2 regions of the Flavobacterium chungnamense genome follow, and region 2 is predicted to be linked to the other one. Evidence: riboswitches for the same ligand, from Rfam matches in the RefSeq annotation. Region 2 holds a riboswitch; the other holds the start of a gene.
What was found. Region 2 has a riboswitch for S-adenosylmethionine ahead of ABD771_RS10175 (hypothetical protein). Riboswitches for the same ligand answer to the same signal wherever they lie in the genome.
Positions count from the first base shown of each region.

Region 1 (7,507 bases), on a different contig from region 2:
TTAAAGAATTAAATCTTTTTGATTTAGAGCGAATGGTTTGGGAATTTTTGAAATCCTAATTCCTGCTTTTCGTTTCAATCTTTTCTTTATAAATGAAATTCATCGAATACCAATAAAAATAAAATCAAAGTGAGATAATCAGGGCTAGTTAGGATATGTCTTTTGCAAAATCTAAATTAAAAACTAAATTTGTTCAAAAAAGATGATAATAAACCCAAATAAAATAAATGAAAATTTAGTGGTTTTAATGACTATTGAAATCATTGCTTTTCTATTCTTTATTAGTTCTGATTCTGTTTCAGCTTTATTAATTTGGTTTTTAACTATATCTATTTTAAACTCAATAGCAGTTTATCTATTAATAAAACACAAACCAAAATATTACAAGACTTCTGTAACAATAATGCTCTCTTTACTCGTTTTTATAATACTATTTATTATAATTTCGGCAATTGCTTTTACACAATTGTACAACCACATTGAATCTAATTAAAAAATTTCTTTAGCAATAGCTTTGATATTTTCAGCTTTACCCATAGAGTAATAATGTAAAACTGGAATTCCTGCCGCCACTAATTCTTTACTTTGCTCAATACACCATTCAATACCAATTTGTTTTACGTGATCATTATCTTTAGCTTTTACAACTGCCATAATCAAATCGTCTGGCAATTCTAAAGAAAAACGATGTGGAATTAAATTCAGCTGCTTCTTGGTTGCAATAGGCTTCAACCCAGGAATAATTGGCACTGTAATTCCAGCTGTTCTGCATTTATCTACAAAATCGAAGAATTTTTTATTATCAAAAAACATTTGTGTAATAATATAATCGGCTCCGTTTCTAATTTTTTCTTTCAAAAAATGAATATCGCTATCCAAACTTGGCGCTTCCATGTGCTTTTCTGGATAACCTGCAACTCCAATACAAAAGTTAGTACAAGCTGAATTTTGTAAATCTTCATCTAAATAAATTCCTTTGTTTAGATTATTAATTTGAGTTACCAATTCAGATGCGTATTCGTTTCCTTCTTTTTCGGGTTTAAAATAGGTTTCGTTTTTCAAAGCGTCACCACGAAGAGCTACAACGTTATTAATTCCTAAGAAATCTAAATCTATCAACAAATTTTCAGTATCTTCTTTAGTAAATCCACCGCACAAAATATGCGGAATAGCATCAACTGAATATTTATTCTGAATTCCGGCACAAATACCAACTGTACCAGGACGTTTTTTTACGATTTTCTTTTGCAAAAGTCCACTTGGTAATTCTTTAAACTCATATTCTTCACGATGATATGTTACATCAATAAATGGCGGCTTGAATTCCATTAAAGGATCAATTCCGTCATAAATAAATTGAATATTTTGCCCTTTCAATGGTGGCAGAATTTCGAATGAAAACAATGGTTTTCCTTGGGCATTTTCTATGTGTTGAGTTACTTTCATAATTTTTAGTTGTCTGTTGTCGGTTATCTGCTATTCTGTTGATTTTGCAACTGATAACTGACAACTGTTTTTAATCTGCTATATTCGGTGCAAGCCATTTGGTTGCTATTTCTGTTGAAATGCCTCTTCGTTTTGCATAATCAATAACTTGATCTTCTTTTATTTTCCCTAATCCAAAATATTTACTTTCTGGATTTGCAAAATAATATCCAGAAACCGATGCTGCTGGCCACATTGCCATACTTTCGGTTAAGGTTACTCCTATTTCTTGTTCTACATTAAGCAATTTCCAAATGGTTGGTTTTTCTAAATGGTCTGGACAAGCAGGATAACCTGGCGCTGGACGAATGCCTTTATATTCTTCATCAATCAAATCTTGATTACTCAAGTTTTCTTCAGAAGCATAACCCCAAATTTCTTTTCTAACTTTCAAATGCAAATATTCTGCAAAAGCTTCGGCCAATCTATCGCCAAGAGCTTTTACCAAAATAGAATTATAATCGTCTAATTGTTTTTCAAATTCAAATGCTTTTTCATCAACTCCAAAACCTGTGGTTACACAGAAACATCCAATATAATCTTGTTTCCCTAAATCTTTTGGTGCAATAAAATCGGCTAATGCAATGTTTGGTGCACCTGCTGTTTTTTGAGATTGTTGTCTTAAAGTTAGAAAAGTTATCGGTTGTCGGTTGTCAGTTGTTAGTTCGATATCGTCATCGTTAATTGTATTTGCTGGAAAAATTCCCATAATTCCTTTAGCAGTTAGCCATTTTTCAGTGACTATTTGTTGCAACATCTTTTTAGCATCATCAAATAAATTTGTGGCTTGTTCGCCCACAACTTCATCTGTCAAAATCGCTGGAAATTTTCCGTGTAATTCCCACGATTGAAAAAATGGTGTCCAATCTATGAAATCTACTAACTCAGAAAGTTCAACTTCAATAGTTTTTGTTCCGATGAAATTTGGTTTTGATGGATTAAAATTATCCCAATTTAATTGGAATTTATTTTTTCTTGCTTCTTCAATGGAAAGATAATTTTTGTCACGGCTTCTACTTAAATAACCTTCACGAAGTTTGTCATATTCTTCTCGAACGGTTTTTGCATATTCTACTTTCGTTTCGTTTTGCAACAAATTACTTGCAACAGTTACTGCACGCGAAGCATCGTTTACGTGAACTACTGTTTCTTTATATTCTGGAGCAATTTTTACTGCTGTGTGTGCACGTGAAGTTGTTGCTCCACCAATCATTATTGGAATTTTGATATTTAATTTATCTAACTCTTTTGCTAAATAAACCATTTCGTCTAAGGATGGCGTAATCAATCCGCTAAGTCCAATAATATCTACATTATGTTCAACGGCTGCTTGAATAATTTTTTCTGGAGGAACCATAACTCCTAAATCAATGATTTCAAAGTTATTACAACCCAAAACCACTGCTACAATATTTTTTCCGATATCGTGCACATCACCTTTTACAGTTGCCATCAATACTTTTCCTGCTGAAGAAGATTTTCCATCTTTTTGTGCTTCAATAAACGGAAGTAAATAAGCAACGGCTTTCTTCATAACACGAGCCGATTTTACTACTTGAGGCAAAAACATTTTTCCGCTTCCGAATAAATCGCCTACGACATTCATTCCTGCCATTAAATTAATTTCAATAACATCAATAGCTTTTTCCGAATTTAATCGCGCTTCTTCAACATCTATTTCTATGAATTCGTCGATTCCTTTTACTAAAGAGTGTGTCAATCTTTCTTGAACAGAACTATTTCTCCATTCTTGAATTGCTTTTTCATTGGTTTTGAAATCACCTTTGAAACTTTCTGCTAAATCTAATAATCTTTCTGTAGCATCATCTCTTCTGTTCAACAAAACATCTTCTACATGCTCTAATAAAATTGGATCGATTTCATCGTAAATCTCTAGCATTTCAGGATTTACAATTCCCATAGTCATACCGTTTTTGATGGCATGATAAAGAAAAGCCGAATGCATTGCTTCACGCACTTTGTCATTGCCTCTAAACGAAAATGAAACATTACTCACACCACCAGAAATGTTGGCATAAGGAAGATTTTCACGAATCCATTTGCTGGCTCTGAAAAAATCTAAAGCATTCAATTTATGTTCGTCCATTCCTGTTGCTACTGGAAAGATATTTGGGTCAAAAATGATATCTTCTGCTGGAAAATGAACCTTATCAACCAAAATGTCATAACTCCTTTTGCAAATTTCGATACGTCTTTCATAGGTATCAGCTTGACCATCTTCATCAAATGCCATTACGATTACAGCTGCTCCGTATCTTTTTATCAACTTGGCATGATGTACAAAAACTTCTTTTCCTTCTTTTAAAGAAATAGAATTTACTACACCTTTTCCTTGAATGACTTTCAATCCAGCTTCGATGATTTCCCATTTGGAACTATCAATCATTACTGGAACTCTTGCAATATCTGGTTCTGCAGCAATTAAATTCAAGAATTTGGTCATAGCATAAACGCCATCCAACATTCCTTCGTCCATGTTGACATCTATAATTTGAGCGCCACCTTCTACTTGTTCTCTGGCAACAGAAAGTGCTTCTTCGTATTTTTCTTCTTTTATTAATCGTAAAAATTTACGTGAACCAGTGACATTGGTTCGCTCACCAACATTAACAAAATTAGTTTCAGGTGTTACGATTAAAGGTTCTAATCCTGATAATTTTAGATATTTGTTCTTTACTTCCGTCATTATATTGTTTCTAAAATTTGTCTTGGTTTGAAATCTTTGGCAACATCTGCTATTGCTTTGATATGTTCTGGTGTTGTACCACAACATCCGCCTATAATGTTTACTAAATTATCTTTTAGATATTCTTTTATAAGAGTTTGCATTTCTAATGGTGTTTGGTCGTATTGCCCGAAAGCGTTTGGTAAACCTGCGTTTGGATGTGCTGAAATATTTAATTGTGTATTCATAGCCAAACGTTGTAAATAAGGTTTTAATTGATCAGCACCAAGTGCACAATTGAATCCGATGCTTAATAATGGAATATGTGAAATGGATATTAAAAATGCTTCGACCGTTTGACCAGACAGTGTTCTACCTGATGCATCTGTAATAGTTCCTGAAACCATGACAGGAATATCAATATTTCTCTCGTCTTTTACTTCTTCGATGGCAAAAAGTGCAGCTTTGGCATTTAATGTATCAAAAATAGTTTCTACTAATAAAACATCGCAACCACCATCGATTAGAGCTTCTACTTGTTGACGATAGGCAATTTTTAAATCATCAAAAGTAACGGCACGAAATCCTGGATCGTTCACATCTGGACTCATGGATGCTGTTCTGTTTGTTGGACCTATTGAACCTGCGACAAAACGTGGTTTATCTGTAAATTCGTCGGCAACTTGTCTTGCTATTTTGGCCGATTCATAATTTAATTCGTAAACCAAATCTTCCATATGGTAGTCGGCCATTCCGATGGTAGTTCCAGAAAAAGTGTTGGTTTCAACAATATCAGCTCCTGATTGAAAATACAGACGGTGGACTTGTTTTACAGCTTCTGGCTGTGTTATTGAAAGTAAATCGTTATTTCCTTTTAAGGGATGAGGAAAATCTTTGAAACGTTCGCCACGAAAATCTTCTTCAGAAAAATTGTTGCGTTGTAACATAGTTCCCATGGCTCCATCGAGAACTAGGATTCTTTCTTTTATTGCTTGGTTTATTTTTGACATATAAATAGCACAACTTTTAAAGTTGCTGTTGTTTAATTATATGTTATCATGGAAAGTGAGAAGAAAATCTCGTGGTTATCTTTGCTTAAATTTACTTTAAACTAGAATGTAGCACCTTCTACAGTGTAGGGTTGCTAAGCTTTCATCGGGTCTATTCCCTCGGGCTTTCGTGATAACAATCAATAAGTTTATGAACACTACAAAGTAATGACATAGAAATTAGAATTACAAAAAAAACGTATAATATGTTTAAAAATATTACGATAACGATATAATTCCATAAAAAAAGGAGCTTTGCAGCTCCTTTTATCAAACATTAAAAATATTTAATTATTTTTTTATAATTTTTGATGTCCCAACACCTAAATCTGATTGTACTCTTACGAAGTATACACCAGAATTTAAGTCCGAAACATTAACTTGTAAAGCTTCTGTAGATGACCCATTAACTTGACTAACAATTCTTCCGTTAATATCTAATACTTCAACTTTTTCAATTGCAACTCCGTTTTTAGTATTTAATGTGAATACATCACTTACTGGGTTTGGTTGAATTGAAAAGTTTCCTGTAAAGAAATCTTGTGTATTAGCAGCTGGTCTATCAACTAAAAAAGTATCTAAACCAATTATATCAGAATTTGCACCTCCAGGTCCACCGTCTTCAACAAAATAACGAAATGCAAATCTAACATTTGTTAATCCAGACAATCCTGTAACAGTATAAGTATACTGACCCCATGCTGTTGGATAAGAAGTTAAATCATAATCAGGATTAACATCAACTAACAAATTAGTAAAATCTCCTAAACCAGTAGCACCTCCAGAAGGTAAAGAAGTAAACGCACCTGCAGTGCTCATTCTTAACTGTAATCTGTCAGCATACAAAGCTGCTGCATTTCTACCAATTCTAGTATAAAAAGAAACTACATCTCCATTTTGCACATCAACTGCTGGAGAAATTAACCAGTTACTAATAGTTCCTGTACCTGCTGTTGAAGAAGTTCCTGTGCTAGTGTAATTAATTAAAGCAAAAGAAGTTCCTCCTCCAGCTTGTCCACCACCTGCAAATGTTGTTGTTGGTGCAGTTGCTGGGATACTCCAAGTAGGGGCTCCAGTATATACAGGAGAGCTTTGATTGGTAACTTCCCATCCAGCGGTTAACATTGCAGCTGTTGTTCCGTTAAATCCAAAAGAGTAAACAACTTGTGATTGACCTAAAAAAGGAGCAAAACACAATAATAAAAGTAGTTTTTTCATCATAGTATGTATATTTATTAATTTTATTAAAGACAAATATATAAAAAAAAACAATTAAATATTTTTTTACTTAAAAACTTTTCTAAATTTGCAACACAAATAAATGAGGAAAAATTTGAACTGATTGCAACCTCTTAAAAAAATGCTAAAGCAGAATCCCTTCTTTAGCTTTTACTTGCAATTTTTCTTTTTTCTTCACAAAAATTAATTTTAAAATAAATTATATTATGGCTTATTTATTTACGTCAGAGTCAGTGAGTGAAGGACATCCAGACAAAGTTGCTGATCAAATTAGTGATGCGTTAATCGATAACTTTTTAGCATTTGATGCTGAATCAAAAGTAGCATGTGAAACTTTAGTTACAACTGGACAAGTAATTCTTGCTGGAGAAGTTAAATCAAATACTTACTTAGATGTTCAACAAATTGCGAGAGATGTAATCAAGAAAATTGGTTATACCAAAAGCGAATATATGTTTGATGCAGATTCTTGCGGAATACTTTCGGCAATTCACGAACAATCTGCTGACATTAATCAAGGTGTTGACCGAGCTAACAAAGAAGAGCAAGGTGCAGGCGACCAAGGTATGATGTTTGGTTATGCCACTAATGAGACAGAAAACTATATGCCCTTAGCATTAGATTTATCTCACGCTTTGTTGATTGAATTGGCTAATTTAAGAAGAGAAAATAATGAAATTGCTTATTTGCGTCCCGATGCTAAATCTCAAGTAACATTAGAATATTCTGATGACAATAAACCACAACGTATTGATGCTATTGTAATCTCTACTCAACACGATGATTTTATTAAACCTTTATCAAACTCTAGAGAAGACAAAGACAAGGCTAATGATGAGATGTTGGTTAAAATTAAAAGTGATTTGATTTCTATTTTAATTCCTAGAATCAAAGCAAAGTATCCTCAATATGCTCATTTATTTAATGAAAACATCACTTATCACATTAACCCAACTGGAGTTTTTGTAATTGGTGGACCACATGGAGACACTGGTTTGACAGGAAGAAAAATTATTGTTGATACTTATGGAGGAAAAGGTGCTCACGG
Region 1 covers NZ_BAABCS010000004.1:176,081-183,587, forward strand. The annotation lists gene ABD771_RS03065 (hypothetical protein) at 203-493, shown strand; gene metF (methylenetetrahydrofolate reductase [NAD(P)H]) at 490-1,446, opposite strand; gene metH (methionine synthase) at 1,517-4,192, opposite strand; gene ABD771_RS03080 (homocysteine S-methyltransferase family protein) at 4,192-5,181, opposite strand; SAM riboswitch class I at 5,254-5,360, opposite strand; gene ABD771_RS03085 (T9SS-dependent choice-of-anchor J family protein) at 5,512-6,441, opposite strand; gene metK (methionine adenosyltransferase) at 6,666-7,507, shown strand, end outside.
Region 1: another riboswitch for S-adenosylmethionine. It lies ahead of ABD771_RS03080 (homocysteine S-methyltransferase family protein); the one in region 2 lies ahead of ABD771_RS10175 (hypothetical protein).

Region 2 (7,507 bases):
CAAAAAATGCAACGGAAGCATCGATGAGGAATTGTGGCGTATGAAAAGGGTCAATCCCAATATTAAAATCAGGACGTTGAGGAGATTGATTTAAATCGCGAGTAACGGGTGTCGAAGGATAAGAGTGGCAATCAACGATTAAACAGGTTCCGTTTTTTTCCAATTCGTTAGAAACCGCAAAAGTAAATTCATTATGATGCTTCCAATAGTACTCTTGCATGATACTATTTCTTAGATTTGGTGTAACTTCTCTCATTAATTCACCTGAATCAAAATGCGTATAAACAGCACCCATTCCATATTTTGACATTACTTCATCAGCATCATTTTCAAATCGTTCTACGTCGCAAAATATTCTAGAAAATGGAGCTTTAATCAGGATATCCGATGACGAGAAAAACAATTCGTCGGTGTACCAATCGGTTAATTTTAATTGTTCCTTTTCAATTTTTAATTGGTCGTTGATATAACCATCATAGAAAGGTATAACAACAGAAGCATGTGGTATATGTAAGAGTAATTTTTTCATTTTGATTTAGTTAAATTGATTTTGTGATTGATAGTAACTGATTTACTGATATTTTTTTTAATTTTCATTTATTCCAATCTGATAAAGAATAGCCGAATAATTATCAATAGAAAATTGTGCACATTGTTGGTTGATGGTCGTTATGATTTCAGTGCATGAATCATTAGATTTAAACAGTGCCATTAAATCATCTTCAATGAAAGCTTCTAATACGCCATCTGAAATCAGTAAAAAATAATCATTTTCTTGAAGGTCTGTTACTATATGACAATCTAGTGGAGTAGGAGGTTGGTTCCCATTTATGATTCGTGTAACTTGATTTTTATTGGGATGAAAATACTGTTCTAGTGTTGTGATTTCACCTTTATCAATAGCTTCGTTAACCCATGTATGCCCTTTTGTTTTATAGTTGCAATGTCCATTTCTGATATGGTAAACTAAGCTATCGCCAATCCAAGCAATTTGTATTGACTTGGTTGTCAATCGAGTCAAAGCAATAGTGCTAGCCATTAGCATCATGGATGAATTTTTCTTCTTAAATTGTATAATTGCATCCGCTATTGTAACTTCTAAATTCGATAATTCGAAATTAGGATTGTTTTTATAAAAGTTATTTACAGTTGCTGCCACTAATTTTGAAGCAACTTGACCATTCCCATTTCCTCCCACGCCATCACAAATCAGGTAAAGTGCTTCTTTTTCAAATACTATAGTATCTTCATTTACAGCACATTGTCCTTTTTCGGTTAAATAAGCTTCTGATTTGATGTATATCATTATTATTAATGTTTTTTAGTTAGAAATGAGAATGATGGTTGCTTTTTTGTTCTTTGACTTTATTGTTTTTGAAATATTGTTTAACCTTAAATTCTTTGATTTTACATAAGCATTTGTTTTAAGTTACTAATTATAAATAATGTTGCACATTCATACCAATCACTTTGTTGTCTTGTGTAAGTAATGTACCACCACCTGGAATATTGGTACTAAATTGGATACCCTCTTCATCAAAATAATAAGATGTTTCAGGACCTTCCACCAAGCACATTTTGATGGGTTTAGCTTTCTCTGCTTCGATTTTGTTTTTAATCCATAAACAATGTTCAATAATTTTTTCATGAAGCGGTGCGGAATACTCTTGTTCGAAATCTTTTATCTCTTGTTCAGAAATACCATTGATATGGGTGCCTGGATAATTAATAAAATCATTGTTTTTATTAAAATGGATTGGAATTTGCATAAATAAAGCATAGCCCACTTTTAGTATTACATAAGGGAACTTGCCATAACCATCTTTAAACATTTTATGTTCGTGCCAATTTTCGTTTTCTTTATTTTTTGAATTAGTATCCATAACTAAACAAATAAATTAATATGTGTTACCTCATTTAACTTAAAACTAATCGGAAGAGGTAATAAAAGAATCTTTTTGTACTGAGTCGTAATGGAAAACTGCATTTCAGATTCGTTACAATTAAATGCGGCTCCTTTAAATAGAATCCCATCATCTTCTTGATTAAAATACAACAAAACATAGGGATACATTTTGGTAAGTTCAAGTAAAGTATTTACCTGTTGGTGTTCTAATTCAATAAATAAAGGCAAATTACCTTCTTTAAGTTCGTGCACTTTTAAAAAAGTGTCCTCCGTTTTTTTGACCACACCCTCAATTTGAAGGGAAGTGTGGTCATTAAAAAAAACGTACAATACATTTTTCATACAAATAATGATTAAGTTAAACTATCGTTACTTGTATTTCGAAAATAAGGTTTGTCTGGGTAAACTTACGTTTATTTTGACCGGACGGGCCCGTATTGTTTTACCACCGTGGTGTCTACACTCGGTTGGTACCCTAAATGGGTTCGAAATACTTTGCAGAGATATTAATAAACTTTCAATCTACAAAATTTTTAACAACATTTCTATATAAATAATTTTAAAGTTATTGATAATTAATATTTTAAATAATTTTTATTTTATTAAAATATTTTTATTGTATGTTTCATTTTTTTTATTTAATTATGCACCCAGCATCTGGAAGGAATTTATTTCCTGCCAACCGATCAGCTCACGACACGGTGGTTTAGTATGCGGAACAGTCGTTCAAATGTGTTGAGAAATATTATTTTTTACCGTTTTGATACGACATGACAATAAGTGTATAATTTTAATTGCTATGTTATGAATCAGTTTGCCGAACAAAGAGAGCAGTGGATTAATCAATTCAAGAGTTATTCTGATGAATCGTTAGTCAAGACTTTTAATGGAAATGTAGGCCTAAAAACTTTCGGAGTTTTACTCAGTATATACCTCAATACTTTGGAGCAAGAAATAATAAGTAGAGGTTGGGATTATTCTGAAATTATTTCAATTTGTCCGAAAACGAATACCTTACTTTCAGTCTCTTATGCATTTCCTGTTGAATTAATAGGTAATAAATTAGTGCCTATTAAAAATTACTTTTGGTTTAATAAACAAAAAGTATATATTAATTAAGCATCAAGATAATCCATTGGGTTAGCCAACCGATCAACTCACGACATGGTGGCTTAGTATGCAGAACAGTCGTTCAAATGTGTTGATAAATGCAATTTTTAGTTACATTTTTTTGGCATAACAGTAGTTTCATTTTTAATTTGTTATGTTTATGAAAACATCAGCTATCTCATTAATTGAGAAAAATAATACAGCGATAACGATATTTATGACCATTTAAATAGTTTGTAAATTCAAAAAAAAACTCAGAGGAAACATATTTTAGTAGTTTTTATATTCAAATATAAAGCATATAATAATGAAAATTAAAAAATTAAAATCCATTGGATTCAATATAACGGTCTTTTTACTACCATTCTTATTCATGGTAATTGTGAATGAAACAATTGCCCTTAAAAAGAAGGAAAAAGGCTATCGAGTTAACACGATTGAAGCAATAAATAGTAATAAAGCAGATGCCAAACAATGTACGTGGATATGTCATAATAACACGTTGTATTGTAAAAAACATCATACGAAATGGCTAAAAACCAGTTTTCCATATACCGACCCAATTTATTTTGGAACCATTCGATTACTAATGGCAACAGGTAATTATGGAGCAGCAAATATATTGCTATATGTAGTTTTCTTTCCTTTGACGATTGGAGTACTTATTATTTGGAATCGTCATTTAACTATAAAAATCGCAACTCTAAAAAAGCATAAAAATGGAAATAATTGAAAACTTAGGTGGGCAACTGTATGTGTATTGCACCGATTTTATTATTAACATGTCAAATCTAGTAGGAATATCTTATTATGAATTTAATTTCATTGTTTTTTGCATAGTGTATCCATTTCTTTTGCTGTTTTTAGGAATTAGGTTTCTTTATTTGAACTATAGCTTATATAAGTTTAAAAAATCGACACTGTAATGCAACAAACAAACCATATCGTTTTTTTTTAACCGGAGCCGTATCAGTCAAGAAAGCTGCATTAGTACCTTTCGTGATGCCAATGGCTTATGGAACAAGCACAAAATAGAAGAGGTAGCTTCACCTGAAGGTTTTGACAAGAATCCGCAATTGGTTTTAGATATTTACAATGCAAGAAGAAGACAATTAGATCAGGTAGAACCTAACGAAGCGCATCATTTGATTGCCCAATTAGAAACCAAATACAAAGTAACTGTAATTAGGCAAAATATCAAGAGTGGAATTTATAAGCTAAAAACAGCTTTAAAGGCTTGTATTCTTTGGTAAATAGATTTTAAATTGATTGTGGGCTAAATGTGGACTAGGGCTAGAAATAAAAAACCCTAACTAATTCATAATCAATTGTTAGGGTTTTAATTATGCGGAGAAAGAGGGATTCGAACCCCCGGACCTGTTACAGTCAACAGTTTTCAAGACTGCCGCATTCGACCGCTCTGCCATTTCTCCAGTAAGACGCACATACTTCCGTATTGCGGATGCAAATATAGTAACCTTTTTTTGTTTTCCAAATAGATTTTAAACAAAAAAACGATTAATTTTTATTATAAAAACTAATCGTTTCATTTTCTATACTTTAGAAATTTAAATTCTGCTTTTTTTTTGCATTAATAACCCACGTAATCTGTGATTTCTAATCCATATCCAATCATTCCTACACGTTTTGTGTGTTGCGTATTGGTGATTAATCGTATTTTAGAAATGTCAATGTCGTGCAATATTTGGGCTCCAATACCAAAATCTTTCGCATCCATTCTAATTTGTGGTGCATTAATGATTCCTTGCTCTTGTAATACTTTAAGTTCTTTCAAACGATTCAATAAATCTAAAGATTGTACTTCTTGATTTATGAAGATAACGGCACCTTTGCCTTCTTCGTTAATCAATCGGAACATATCATCCAGTTTCTTGTCGGCATTGTTGGTCAAGGTTCCTAAAATATCGTTGTTGATTTGTGTCGAATTGATACGTGTCAGAATAGAATCGCCTTTACTCCAACTTCCTTTGGTTAAAGCTACGTGAACTTGTTTATTGGTGGTTTGTAGATAAGCTCTCAATCGAAAAGTTCCAAAACGGGTTTCTATCTCAAAATCTTCTTTTTTTACAATTAAGCTATCGTGTTGCATTCTGTAAGCCACCAAAGCTTCAATGGAAACTAACTTTAAATCAAACTTCTTTGCCACTTCAACCAATTGTGGTAAACGAGCCATTGTTCCATCTTCGTTCATGATTTCAACAATAACTCCAGCCGATTTAAATCCAGCTAAACGTGCAAAATCAATTGCAGCTTCTGTATGACCAGTTCTTCTTAAAACGCCACCTTGCTTTGCAACCAACGGAAAAATATGACCAGGACGCGCTAAATCATATGGTTTTGTGTTTTCATCTACTAACGAAAGAATCGTTTTTGCTCTATCGGAAGCAGAAATTCCTGTAGTAACGCCATTGCCTTTCAAATCTACAGAAACCGTAAAAGCAGTTTCCATGTGGTCAGTATTGTTTCTAACCATCGCTTGTAAATCCAATTCTTTACAACGACTTTCGGTTAATGGTGCACAGATTAATCCACGACCATGTGTAGCCATAAAGTTAATCATCTCGGGAGTTACTTTTTCGGCAGCAGCCAAGAAATCGCCTTCATTTTCTCTATCTTCATCATCAACAACGATAATAACTTTACCCTGACGAATGTCTTCGATAGCTTCTTCTATAGTGTTGAGTTGTATATTATTTGACATGATCTTTATTAGTAGTTAATGTGTTCAAAGCTTTTTTTGTGTAAAGGTAAAGTAAACCATAAAAAGGAAAACCAGTTAATAACGAAATACCCATACCTGGTTCAATTGTTATACATTGAGCTTTGCTTATTTTTGAAACTATTTGTTGTGATTGATATATAAAATATAGTAATACTATAAGACTTAATCCAAACAAAATTGTGGTGATAATTGAATTATTCATAAACCATACTATACAGGTTATGAATGTTATAGCATAAGCGATTAGCCCAAAATTGGCATACTTTTGATGTTTTTCGATATGTGATTTAGTATCAAATAAGGCATCAATAGTTTTCGGAGTTGCAATAGTCGCATTTTCTTGTGTTTTTTTTGTGAAAAACTTTTGTAAAGGAAGTAAAACACCATCAAAACTTACCATACCTCCAATGTCATTAATAGCTCTATACGTGAGTAAAACAGCTAGAGGAGTTAATACAATCGACGACATCCAAACGCCCATAAAGGGTGTCATTCCGTCTTCTTGAGCTACTCTTTTTCCAAAAGTATTGATAAAATGGAATACAATAAAAATCGCTACTGCAAATACAATAGGTAATCCCAAACCACCTTTTCGGATGATAGAACCTAGAGGAGCACCAATAAAAAACATTAACAAGCATGAAAAGGCAATCATGTATTTATCATGTAGTGCAATCCAATGTTTGTTGATACTTTTCTGTTTAGCTTGCATTTCAAAAATGGAACTGTCAATAGAAAAAACAGTGTTTTCTATATTACTGAAGGCAATTTTTACTATCTCACTTTTCTGACTATCAGTAAGATTAGCCAATAAATTATTTGATGAAACTTTAGTTCTTACTTGTGTACTATCAGGTTGATAGAAAGTGTTTTTTATCCCAGTGCGCAAATATATATTCTCGGTATAGGAGCGAAGGTCTTTTTTATAATTGGTATTAAGTGAATCAATAGTAAATTGTAACTCACTAATATTTAGCATGGTATTGGTATTAGAAATATCTACTTCGTCCATACTTGTCTGATTCAATTTGGATAAATCAATATTTATTACATCACGTTTGAAGGTTCCTTTAGCAAATGGAATTCTAGGACGTTCTTCATATTTTTTTGGAATTATATCTTCATAATAGTTTCCGTCTGTTAAAACTAGTTTTAAAGTATTGGATGACTCACTACTTATTAGTTCACCTTTTTTAGCTTTTATAACTGTAGTGTTTCCTTCACCATTAGGAAGTTTCCTGTGAATGGTAACACCAGTTAGAAAGTTTCCTTTTTCACCTGATTTTTTATCTACTTTGATGGTATAATTTCCAACTTCACTAAATTGGCCTTCAGCAATAGCCATAGCTGGCTTAACTTGAGCAATATTTCGTCTAAAGTTAATGAATTTATATTCAGCATAAGGAATTACATTATTGGCAAAGAAAAAGGATAAAATGCTTAGTAAAATTATAAATACTGTGATGCTTCTCATGGTTCTCTGAAAAGAAATTCCAGAAGATTTCATTGCGGCAAATTCGTAGTTTTCTGCCAAGCTTCCAAAAGTCATAATAGAAGCCAATAATACAGATAAAGGTAATACTAATGGAACGATTCTTGGCATGGAGAAGAGTAAAAATTTTACGACCAAAAGGAAGTCTAAATCTTTACCAGCCAACTCTGAAATGAATAGCCAAACGGTTTGAAGTATGAATATAAAAAACAAGATTACAAATACCGTAGTAAATGTAATCAGGAATGATTTTAAT
Region 2 covers NZ_BAABCS010000018.1:118,764-126,270, forward strand. The annotation lists gene ABD771_RS10155 (N-formylglutamate amidohydrolase) at 1-529, opposite strand, end outside; gene ABD771_RS10160 (PP2C family protein-serine/threonine phosphatase) at 587-1,306, opposite strand; gene ABD771_RS10165 (hypothetical protein) at 1,437-1,883, opposite strand; gene ABD771_RS10170 (hypothetical protein) at 1,886-2,248, opposite strand; SAM-I-IV-variant riboswitch at 2,311-2,405, opposite strand; SAM-I-IV-variant riboswitch at 2,555-2,650, shown strand; gene ABD771_RS10175 (hypothetical protein) at 2,711-3,025, shown strand; SAM-I-IV-variant riboswitch at 3,021-3,116, shown strand; gene ABD771_RS10180 (hypothetical protein) at 3,324-3,749, shown strand; partial or broken gene ABD771_RS10185 (Sir2 family NAD-dependent protein deacetylase) at 3,958-4,215, shown strand; tRNA gene ABD771_RS10190 (tRNA-Ser) at 4,365-4,449, opposite strand; gene ribB (3,4-dihydroxy-2-butanone-4-phosphate synthase) at 4,608-5,738, opposite strand; partial or broken gene ABD771_RS10200 (LptF/LptG family permease) at 6,109-7,507, opposite strand, start outside.